2 regions of the Stenotrophomonas sp. YJH_SMC_48-3 genome follow, and region 1 is predicted to be linked to the other one. Evidence: predicted binding sites of a transcription regulator. Region 1 holds the regulator's gene; the other holds the start of a gene.
The links. The regulator FliA, encoded in region 1, starts transcription of late flagellar genes. The targets are predictions, from matches to a motif close to TAAAGTTTNNCNNNCNNNGGCCGATAA.
Positions count from the first base shown of each region.

Region 2: a site for FliA is predicted at 1,823-1,849, ahead of AC5P65_RS05550 (methyl-accepting chemotaxis protein). Genes of this name have one in related genera too.

Region 1 is NZ_JCAFSQ010000005.1:9,015-14,821, forward strand. Features, by position in the region: gene AC5P65_RS09285 (chemotaxis protein CheA) at 1-1,446, opposite strand, end outside; gene AC5P65_RS09290 (protein phosphatase CheZ) at 1,449-2,054, opposite strand; gene cheY (chemotaxis response regulator CheY) at 2,054-2,446, opposite strand; gene AC5P65_RS09300 (RNA polymerase sigma factor FliA) at 2,504-3,247, opposite strand; gene AC5P65_RS09305 (MinD/ParA family ATP-binding protein) at 3,244-4,131, opposite strand; gene flhF (flagellar biosynthesis GTPase FlhF) at 4,118-5,734, opposite strand.
Region 2 is NZ_JCAFSQ010000003.1:97,879-103,685, reverse strand. Features, by position in the region: gene AC5P65_RS05550 (methyl-accepting chemotaxis protein) at 1-1,793, opposite strand, end outside; gene AC5P65_RS05545 (L,D-transpeptidase family protein) at 2,028-2,990, shown strand; gene AC5P65_RS05540 (M23 family metallopeptidase) at 2,995-3,642, shown strand; gene AC5P65_RS05535 (DUF4259 domain-containing protein) at 3,647-4,072, opposite strand; gene AC5P65_RS05530 (hypothetical protein) at 4,518-5,156, opposite strand; gene AC5P65_RS05525 (adenylosuccinate synthase) at 5,289-5,807, opposite strand, start outside.

The sequences.
Region 1 (5,807 bases):
CGCCAGGGTGAGCGGCACGCGGATCAGGAAGCGGCTGCCACGACCCAGTTCCGACTGGATCTGGATCTGGCCGCTCAGTTCGCGGATGCGCGACTGCACCACGTCCATGCCTACGCCACGGCCGGAGATGTCGGTGACCTGCTGCTTGGTCGAGAAGCCCGGCAGGAACACCAGGTGCAGGCACTCCTCGCTGCTCAGGCGGGCAGCGGCCTCCGGATCGATCAGGCCTTTCTCACGCGCCTTGGCGCGCAGCTTCTCCGGGTCGATGCCGGCGCCATCGTCCTGCACCTCGATGCTGACGTAGTCGCCTTCCTGCTGCGCCGACAGGCGTACATGGCCCATCCGCGGCTTGCCTTGTGCTTCGCGCAGGTCGGGCATTTCCACGCCATGGTCGATGGCGTTGCGGACCAGGTGCACCAGCGGGTCGGCCAGGGCCTCGACCAGGTTGCGGTCGAGCTCGGTCTCGGCACCGATCAGCTCCAGGTCCACTTCCTTCTTCAGCGAGCGGGCAACGTCGCGGGCGACCTTGGGGAACCGCGAGAACACCTTGCCCACCGGCTGCATGCGGGTGCGCATCACCGCCGATTGCAGGCGCGCGGTGGCGATATCCAGCGTCGACACGGCGCGGTCCAGCTCTTCATCGCGCAGGCGTGCACGCAGGGTCTTGAGCCGATTGCGCGACAGCACCAGTTCGCCGATCAGGTTGACGATCGCGTCCAGGCGTTTGGTATCAACGCGCACCGTGTGTTCGGCCTCGGCCAGCGGCTTGGCCGCCGGCTTGGCCACGGGTGCCGGTGCAGCGACCGGGCGCGGCGCGGGCGCCGGCGCCGGTGCCAGGACTGCAGCAGGCTTGGCACCCGGTGCGGCGCCACCGTGCAACTGGTCGAGCAGGGCTTCGAACTCGTCCTCGCTGATCAGGCCGTCGTCGGCTTTTTTTGCCGGCGCGATCGCAGTCGGAGCATTGCCACCGTGCAGCTGGTCGAGCAGCGCCTCGAATTCGTCGTCGGTGATCAGGTCGCTGCCCCCCGCGGCGGGTGCTGCGGCGGCGGCGGGCGCAGCCACGGCACCCCCGTGCACGTCGAACTGGGCGATCAGGTCCGGCGGCGCATAGCCCGGCTCGGTGCCGGACGACACGGCGTCCAGCATCGACTGCAGGTAATCCAGTGATTGCTGGGCCGCGTCGAAGTGGTGGGCCTGCAGCACGGCCTGGCCGGCGCGCGCCGCGCCCAGCGCCTCCTCAGCGGCGTGGCACAGCTCGACCATGGCAGTGACGCCGAGGAAGCCGGCGCCGCCCTTGAGCGTGTGGTAGCCGCGGAACACCGCATTGAGCTGGTCGCTGTCCTGCGGTGCCTGCTCCAGCGACACCAGCTGTTCGCCGAGGCGGTCCAGGATCTCCTGCGCCTCGATGATGAAATCGGCAGTGATGTCGTCGGATACCGCGCTCATGCTTACAGCCCCAGATCCGACAACAGGTCGTCGGCGTCGTTCTGCGAGACCGCGTGGCGGTCCAGTCCCTTCAGTGCCGGCCCGGCCAGTGCCGGGTCGGTGCGATGCTGTTCCGGCGGCAGGCCGAGTGCGCCGAAGCCCTCGTGCACGCGGCGGACGATGCCGACCACGCGACGGATGATCTGCCCGGTCAGGTCCTGGTAGCTCTGGGTCAGGGCGATCTCGGTCAGGTTGTGGCGGATGCGCTCGAGCTGCGCGTCCTGGCCTGGCTGCAGGCCTTCGGCACGCAGCTGTTCGGTCAGGCTGCGGCATTCCTCGGCCAGGTCCAGGGTACGGTGGGTGGCCTGTTCGGTCATCGCCACCACGTGGTCCAGGCGCGCGCAGGCGTCATCCAGCTCACCGGCCTCGCTGGGCACGGTCGGCAGTTCACCCAGCGCCTGTCCCAGCTCGCGGGCCAGCCGCGACAGGCCGCTCATCATCGGCTGCGTGCGCAGCGCGACCAGTCCGTCGATGCGTTGCCGCCAGGCAGCTTCGTCACCGGACTCCAGTGCGTCCAGGGCTTCCTGCAGGCGCAGGGCCAGGGCGTTCTTGTCGACCGTGGTATCCATCAGGCGCTGGCCGCCAGGCGTTCGAAGATCTTGCCGAGCTTCTCTTCCAGCGTCTGCGCGGTGAAGGGCTTGATGATGTAGCCGTTCACGCCGTTCTGGGCGGCTTCGATGATCTGTTCGCGCTTGGCTTCGGCAGTGACCATCAGCACTGGCAGGGTCTTCAGCTTGGCATCGGCGCGGATCGCCTTGAGCAGCTCGATGCCGGTCATCACCGGCATGTTCCAGTCGGTGACGACGAAATCGAACGACTGGCTCTGCAGCAGCGACAGCGCGGCATGCCCGTCCTCGGCTTCGGCGGTATTGGTGAAGCCAAGATCGCCCAGCAGGTTCTTGACGATGCGACGCATGGTCGAGAAGTCGTCGACGATCAGGATGCGCATGTTCTTGTTCAAAGCAGAGTTCCTTTGTTGTTCATTCCGGGTGGCCGGGGGCAGCCGCCTCGGGCATGTTCACTCTTCCAGGCCGGCGTCGGCCGCCTCGAAAATCTTCAATCGTCCACGCAGGCGCAGCACGGCCTGGCCGTGGATCTGGCAGACCCGCGACTCGCTCACGCCGAGCACCGCGCCGATCTCCTTCAGGTTCAGTTCCTGCTCGTAATAGAGCGAGAGCACCAGCTGTTCGCGCTCGGGCAGGTGGCCGATGGCCTTGCCCAGCTCGCGGCCGAACTCGCCGCGCTCCAGCACCTGCTGCGGCGTCGGGCCGCCCTGGGCGACGGTATCCAGCTCGCCCTGGTCCTCGATGCGTGACTCCAGGCTCAGCACCTGGCCACGCGCGGCGTCTTCCATCAGCCGCAGGTATTCGGGCAGCGGCATCTCCATCGCGGCGGCCACTTCGGTGGCGCTGGCGGCACGGCCGGTGCTCTGTTCCAGGCGGCGGATGGTGGCAGCGGCGTCGCGTGCGCGGCGATGCACCGAGCGCGGCACCCAGTCGCCACGGCGGATCTCGTCGATCATCGAACCGCGGATGCGGATCGAGGCGTAGGTCTCGAACGAGGCGCCCTGGTCGGCGTCGTAGCTGCGCGACGCTTCGATCAGCCCCATCATGCCGGCCTGGATCAGGTCGTCCACCTCCACGCTCGCCGGCAGGCGTGCGGCCAAGTGGTGGGCGATGCGCCGCACCAGGTCCGAGTGCTGGGAGATGACCTCGTTGGCCGCCGAGCGCTGGACCTCCCGGTACTGGGCTGCGCCTTTCATGCGGCCACCCCGCGCTGCTTGAGAATGCGCTCGAGGAAGAACTCGACGCCGCCACGCGGTTCGGTCGGCGCCTGCCAGCGTGCGGTGCGGCGCGCGATCTCGGTGATCGCCAGCGCGGCTGGGCTGGACGGGTAGGCCTTTACCACCGGTTGCTGGCGCTGCACCGACAGGCGCAGCCAATCATCCTGCGGCACACAGCCCAGATAGTTCAGCGAGACATCGGCGAGGAATTTCTCGCAGACCCGGGTCAGCTTTTCGTACAGCACGCGGCCCTCGTTGGGGTCGCGCACCATGTTGGCCACCACCTGGATGCGGTCCACGCCGCGCTCGCGCGACAGCACCTTGATCAGTGCGTAGGCGTCGGTGATCGAGGCCGGTTCGTCACAGACCACCACCACGGTGTCCTGCGCGGCCTGGCAGAAGGTCAGCACGCCATCGGTGATGCCGGCGGCGGTGTCCACCACCATGATGTCCAGTTCGCGTTCCAGTTCGGAGAACACGTTCACCAGGCCGACGTGCTCGGCCGGGGCCAGCTCGGCCATGTGGCGGCGACCGGACGCGGCCGGGACCACCAGCACGCCGTTCGGGCCTTCGACGATGACGTCGTCCAGCGAGCAGCGGCCGGCCACCAGGTCGGCCAGCGTAAAGGTGGGGTTCAAGCCCAGGATCACGTCGATGTTGGCCAGGCCCAGGTCGGCGTCCAGCAGCAGCGTGCGCTTGCCCATGCCCGCCAGCGCCACAGCCAGGTTGGCCGAGACGTTGGTCTTGCCCACGCCGCCCTTGCCGCCGGTCACCGCGATGGTGCGCACAGGGCCGAGCGGCTCGCTGCGGGTGGCCGACAGCGGGAAGGTCTTGGTCAGCTTGGCGTACTCACGCGACGGCATGGTTCAACTCCGGGTTGCAGGGCATATCGGCCGCTCGGCGCAAATCTTCAAGGCGAAGTACGAGATTGGCTGCACTGGCCCGGTGCAGGTCCTCCGGGACGTCCTGGCCATCGGTCACCCAGGTGATCGGCAGGGCATGGTCCACGGCCACAGACAGGGCGTTGCCGAAGCGGCCGGTCTCGTCCAGCTTGCTCAGCACCAGACCCTGCAGGTTGGCGGCGCCGAAGCGGCGGACCACCTCGTCCATGTCGCCGAAGCTGGTATTGGCCGGCAGCACCAGCAGGGTGCGCACCTGGCGGGCGGCACGCAGCCACTGCAGCTGGGCGGCCAGCGCGCGGTCGCGCGGGCCCAGCCCGGCGGTGTCGATCAGCACCAGCTTGTAGTCCTTCAGGCGTTCCAGCAGCTGGTCCAGGTCGGTGCCGCTGTTGGCCTCGTGCACCGCGATGCCGAGCTGGCGGCCGTAGCCGTAGAGCTGCTCGCGGGCGCCGATGCGGGCGGTATCGGTGGTGACCAGGGCGACGTCACGCGGCGCGTGCTTCTCGGCGAATCGCGAGGCCAGCTTGGCGATGGTGGTGGTCTTGCCGGCGCCGGTCGGGCCGACCAGGGCGATCACGCCGCCTTCTTCCAGCGGGTCGACCGGGGCGATCGGAAGCTTGCGCGAGATCAGCCCCAGCATCAGGCCGCGGCCACGATGGGCTTCGGTCTCCAGCGGGATCTGCATGGCCACGTCGCGGGCCAGGCCGGCATCGAAGCCATATTCGTCCATCAGGTCCAACGCGGTGGCGCGCACCGGGCAGCCGCGCAGGCGCTCGTCGGTGAAGCGGTTCATCTCGCGCTCGATCACCTGGCGCATGCCGGCCACTTCCTGGCGCAACTGGCGGATCTCGGCGTCGTCCTGGGCGACCACCGTCAGCACCGGAGCCGCAGCCAGGGTGGGGGCCGGCGCGGTTTCGACAATGGCATCGGCCAACGCCGGTTCGCTGGCGGCGCTGGCCGGCTGCGCGTCGGCGACGGCAGCGGTCGGCAGCGGCGGCGGCTGCACGGCCGGCGCCACGCTTTCGTGATGCGCCTCGTGCGGCGGATCGATCTGGAAGCGGGCGCGGTTGGCCGGCACGGCGGCGGCCGGTGCAACGATGGCCTCGGCGAACGGCGCGAAGATCTGTTCCGGCAGCGCCGGTTGGTTGACGGCGGCACGCGCGAGGGTGGCCGCAAAGCCTGTGCTGCCGCGGGTCGGCACGATCTCGTCGGCGCTGTCCAGGGTGCGGCCGGTGGCGCCGACCGCGGCGCGGGCGAGGGCGGCCACCGCCGAGGTGGTGGCGGCGACCGGCTCCGGTGCCGGGGTGGCGCTGCGACGGCGGGTGACGGCGGCGATCACCGCATCGGCGGCGGTGCGCGGTTTGGGCGCCGGCGGCGGCGCCACGTCGCGGCGCGAGGCTTCCAGCGCACGCTGCACGGCGCTTTCATCGTAGTTGGCGGCGGCGACGATCTCGATGCCTTCCTCGATCCGGCGGTTGGACAGGATCACGGCATCAGGACCATGTTCCTTGCGCACCAGGTTCATGGCCGAACGCATGTCGGCGGCGACGAATCGTTTGATTTTCATGCTGTGGTCACGAGGCGAAGACGGCGGAGTGGCGGCCGGGGAACTCGGGTGGTCGGTGGTCTGCACGGTGCGG
Region 2 (5,807 bases), on a different contig from region 1:
ATCAGCTCCTTGATTTCCTTGGCGGCGACACCGGCACGCTGCGCGAGCGTACGCACCTCGCTGGCGACCACCGCAAAGCCACGCCCCTGCTCGCCCGCGCGCGCGGCTTCCACTGCAGCATTCAGCGCCAGGATGTTGGTCTGGAACGCGATGCCGTCGATCACCGTGGAGATTTCCGAGATGCGCGCCGAGGACTGATCGATTTCGCCCATCACCGATGCCATCTGTGCCATCGCCTGCTCGGTCTCGCGCACGGCGGCGCCGGCAGCGTGCGCTTCGCTGTCGGCCTGACGCGCCAGTTCGGCGTTCTGGCGTACGGTGGAGGTCAGCTCCTCCATCGACGCGGCCGCTTCTTCCAGATTGGCCGCCTGCTGCTCGGTTCGGCGCGACAGGTCGTTGTTGCCAGCGGCCAGTTCCTGCGCCGCGTTGTTGATGCTGTCGGCAGCCACCTGGATGCCGCGGACGATGCCGGTCAGCTGCGCGGTGGTGGTGTTGGCATCGTCGCGCATGCGCGCGAACACGCCTTCGTACTCGCCCTCCATGCGTGCGGTCAGGTCGCCATGCGAGATCGCGCGCAGCACGTCGGAAACATCGGCGATGCTGGCCTGCGAACTGGCCATCATGCCGTTGAGGTGCTCGACCATCGTCTTGAACTGGTACTGGAAGGCCCCGGCATCGCCACGCATGCTGAAATCGCCGGCGCGTGCGGCACGGGCCAGTTCATCGATCTGCGCGTTGATCGCCATCAGGCTCTGCTTCACCGCGGCCAGGGTGCGGGTCAACGTGCCCTTTTCGCCCGGATAGTCCGGCAGGTCGCGGCTGAGGTCACCGATGGCGTAACGCTGCATTACTTCAGCCATCAGCAGTTCCACCTGCACGTGCGATTCGACCAGGCTGTTGGTGGCCTGCACCATGCGGCCGAAATCGCCGGGGAACGCACTGGCGTCCATGCGATAGCGGATTGCGCCGGCCTCGTGCTGTTCCGCCATCTGCAACTGCGCGCCGATCGCCGCCTGCACACTCTGGCGCACGCTGGCCATCGCCTCACCCAGCTGGGTCAGCTCGTCGCGGCCACCGAGGCGGAACTCCTGGTCCAGCTGCCCCTTGGACAGGCGCTCGGCCAGGTTCACCGCGCGCGCCAGCGGACCGGTCAGGCTGCGGCCGATCATCACCGAGGCGCCGATGCCAGCAAGCAGCGCAACGCCGCCCAGCACCAGCAACTGCAGCAGGCTGCGCTCGCCCAGGCGGATCGCCTCGGCGGCAGCCTCACGGCTTTCCTTCTCCTCGAAGTCCACGCCATCGGACAGCGCCTTGTTCCAGCCGTTGGCGGCGTCCTGCACCGGGCCCAGGGTCAGCGCCACGGCACCGGGATAATCGCCCTGCTCCATCAGTTCGCTGGTCTGCTTGTTGAGCGGGCGAGCAACGGCTCGCTTGGCGGCGATGGTTTCAGCGATGGCCTTGCCTTCGGCGTCACTGGGCAGCGCCTGGTAGGCGCTCCAGCTGGCCTCGTAGCGCTTGACGAGATCAGCAATGCGCTTCTCGTCGCTGGTGCGGTGATCACCCTGGCGGATCAGCATCTCGCGGCGCACCACCATCATCTGGTTGTTGGCATCAAGCATCTGCGACAACAGGCGCACCTTGGCCACGCTGACCTCGACCACCTGCTGCATCGCGCGCTTCTGCACGACACTGGCAGTGGCGCCGGTGGCCACCACGGCGGCAACCAGCAGCAGCAACAGGCCAAAGCCCAGCCCAAGACGCCAGGCAACCCTGACGTTCCTCAAGTAGTTCATGGGGGTATCCAAAACGGGGGGATGCGCCCTTATCGGCGGCACGGCAGGCAATCTTGATCGCCATCCACCAATGGCGTCGGCCACTGTTCACCTTGGTGAGTCCCCGTCCCAGTGGCACCTGCCGGTGCAAACCGGCCGCAATGACATGCCTGCTCATGCGGGCATCAGATCCCTTTCACGGTGGCTCGGCGCCGTCTGCGGGCAAGGTGGTGGCGTTCCCTGCTGGAGTCCCCGATGCCGTTACCCATGCCCCGATCCGCCCTGCTCGCTCTCTCGCTGCTGGCATCACCTGCCTTCGCGCAGGCGCCGCCGCCTGGCCTGCCTGCCCCCATTGCCGAGAAGGCAGGACCGGACACCGCACCCCGCTCTGTCCTGCACGCCCAGGTGCTGCTGGATCGCGCGAATTTTTCCCCCGGCCCGATCGATGGCGAAGTGGGCAGCAACCAGCGGCGCGCGGTGTCGGGCTTCCAGGCGGCGCATGGGCTGAGCGTAACGGGTGAACTGGATGACGCTACCTGGAAGGCCCTGCAGGCCGATACGATCACGCCGCTGGCAAGCTACACGCTCACGGCTGAAGATGTTGCCGGCCCGTTCCAGCCCATACCGAAAGGGCCCGCCGCACAGGCCAAGCTGAAGTCGCTGGGCTTCAGCAGCGTGGAAGAAGGCCTGGGCGAGCGCTTCCACGCCTCCCCTGAGCTGCTGAAGGCACTCAATCCCGGCGTCGATCTGGCCAAGGCCGGCAGCCGCATCCAGGTGCCCAACATCGGAACGGGGGCCTTGCCGAAGGCGGCGAAGATCGTGGTCGACAAGTCCGACTCCACACTTCAATTGCTGGATGCGCAGGGCAAAGTGATCGCACAGGTGCCTGTCTCATCCGGCAGCCAGCACGATCCGCTGCCGATCGGCGAATGGAAGATTCTCGGCGTGTATCGCGACCCGCCGTTCCACTACAACCCGAAGCTGTTCTGGGATGCGCGCAAGGGCGAAAAGAAGGCGACGCTGCCGCCTGGCCCGAACAATCCGGTCGGACGGGTCTGGATCGACCTGTCCAAGCCACACTACGGCCTGCATGGCACGCCCGAGCCCGGCCATGTCGGCAAGACCGAGTCGCATGGCTGCGTGCGCATGACCAACTGGGATGCGCTGCGCGTGGCCGATGCGGTGGATACTTCGGTGCCCGTGGTGATGCAGGAGTGAGCCGATGCGTCTTTCGCAGCTGATCGTGCTGGGTGTTCTGCTGGGATTGGGTGCAGGTTGGTGGCTGCACCGCGATATGGATGAGCCGGTGACCGACGCGCTGCCGGAAGCGCCATCGACGGTGGCCGCCGCGCCGGTGACGGAACCGGTAGCGCCAGGCGCGACAGCCCCACCCGCCTCCACCGCGCCGCCGGCCGCGCAGGCTGCCGGTGCACCGTCCGGCCTGCTGCTGCCCGTGCAGGGCATCCTGGCCTCGCAGCTGCGCGATACCTTCACCGATGCACGCAGCGAGGGCCGCGTACACGATGCCATCGACATCATGGCCGATGCAGGTACGCCGGTACTGGCGGTGGCCGATGGCACGGTGGAAAAACTGTTCGACAGCGAGCGCGGTGGACTGACGATCTACCAGTTCGAGCCCAGCGGGCATTGGTGCTACTACTACGCGCACCTGCAGCGCTACGCCGATGGCCTGGCCGAGAAGCAGGTGATCAAGCGCGGCGAGGTGATCGGTTATGTAGGCAGCACCGGCAACGCCAGTGCCGACGCGCCGCATCTGCATTTTGAGGTACACGTGCTGGGGCCGGAGAGGCAGTGGTGGAAGGGGGAATCGATCAACCCCTACCCATTGCTGCGAGCAGCCGGACGCTGACGCGTCAGCCGATCACGCTGCATGCGGCGCGCAGGCCTTCCTGCAGCCTGTTCACTTCGGCCATCCATTCGTCCAACGAGTCGGATTCCTCTTTCAATTCCCGCAGTTCACAGTCCTCGGCCTGTACACGCTGGACAGCGAGTTGTGCAAGCAACAACATCGCTGACGATGGCACCTGATTGCATGCCTTGACCCAAGCGAGTAACGCTTCTTCCTCGGCAATGGCAGCCGTCGGCTGGCCCAACAGTGCCAGCACCACCTCTGCAGCCGCGACCGCCCTGCCCGCTTCAGGTGCCTCTAGGTAATCATTGGGGTTGATAGCCGCGCGCAGCGCTTCCTCCACTATCGAGAGATCCGTGCATTCCGTCAGATCGCAGGCCAGATCGCAGGCATCGTCATTATCAAATGAACCGTGTCCCCATGCGCCCATGTGATTGCTCCTAATTGGCAGGCAGATACCGTGCAGGACCCGCACGGTAGTCATCCATCATGTTGCTGGCGACGAGTCTCCGCCAGCGCAAGCTGCATGCAAGACGCCATGCGTGGCGGCAGCCATTGGCACGCGGCGATCCCCGGCAGACTCCCGCCTGTCGTCCCGTGTTGATTTAAGGTGAAAAGCGACAAGATCCTGTTCAGACCGATGAAGCGCCGTGGTCGCGTAGAGACTGGATTCTCCGCAACCAACCGTGCCGCGCGCACTGCAGCGACGCTCCACCCGCGCATGAAGACGAACGGCAGGTCGATGCGGCTGAATTGAACCGCCCTTTGACGTCAGCGCAGAAGGACCGGCGGGCTGTTACCCGGTATGGGCATGATCCTACCCCTCTCGGGCAAGTTTCCGGTGATCCATGAGTGCCACCACACTGGGTCTGGCACTACCTCGCGGGAGTGCGGCGCTGCCAGCGCCGCAAGGTGAACGTGAACACTGCCAAGGCAGCCCCCGGAATCAGCAGGAACATCGCCGCCACCTTCCAGAAGAAGAACGGCCACAGCCAGACGTAGTCCAGGTCGGTCAGCTTCAGTAGATCCAAGGGTGGCTGCAGCTCGATGTCTGCCGCGCGCCCCTCGAGCGCAGGGTCCACCTCCAGCACGGTTACCCGCAGCCATGAACGGCCACGTGGCAATGCATCGCCGCGGCCATAACCAAAGTAGGACGCCATGAGGCCGCTGGATTCAACCGATGCCAGTCTGCGGTTGATGCCCTGCCCGGCCACTCCCGAACGCTCTTCTGCGCGGAAGTCTCCATGATCGGTGGGAGTATCGATGCGCAGCAGCACTTCAGGGTCAGCCTCAGTACCGTCCGCGGCATACCGCAGTCGCAGCCGCAGTGGGTCATCGATGAGGCGGTAGACCGTCACCTCAGCCGTCGCGCCCGGGCTCAGCAGCAGCGGCAGGGTCTGGGTGCGCGAGGCCAGATGATTGGCGATGGCGCCCAGCGCCAGCACCACGCAGGCGACGCCCCACAGGCTCCACAACACCCACAGGGTGATCCGCACCACGGTCTCGCCTTTCACGCTGGCATCCTGGTCATCGCTTCGCTTCCTTGCCGGCACTGGACTGGCGACACAGTAACGAAAAAGCCCCGCGTTCGCGGGGCTTCTTCCTTCTGCGACGCCAGGCAGGGCCCAGCGCTACCGGTCTCTCACTCAGGCAAACGGATCCTGCAGGACCATGGTGTGGTCGCGGTCCGGGCCGGTGGAGACGATGCTGATCGGGCAGCCGGCCAGCTCTTCCAGCGAACGCAGGTAGGCGCGTGCGGCCGGCGGCAGGTCGTCCCACTGGGTGATGCCATGGGTGTTCTCGCTCCAGCCCGGGAACTCCAGGTACACCGGGGTGCATTCTTCCCAGCCCTGCGCGTCCAGCGGCGCGTACTCGGTGCGCTTGCCGTTGTATTCGTAGGCGATGCAGACCTTCAGCTTTTCCATGCCGTCCAGCACGTCCAGCTTGGTGATGCACAGGCCGCTGATGCCGTTGATGGCCACGGCGCGCTTCAGCGCGACGATGTCCATCCAGCCGCAGCGACGCGGGCGGCCGGTCGAAGCGCCGTACTCGGCGCCGCGGTCACGGATGCCCTGGCCGACTTCGTCGTCCAGTTCGGTCGGGAACGGGCCGCCGCCGACGCGGGTGGCGTACGCCTTGGCAATGCCCAGCACGTAGTCGATCGA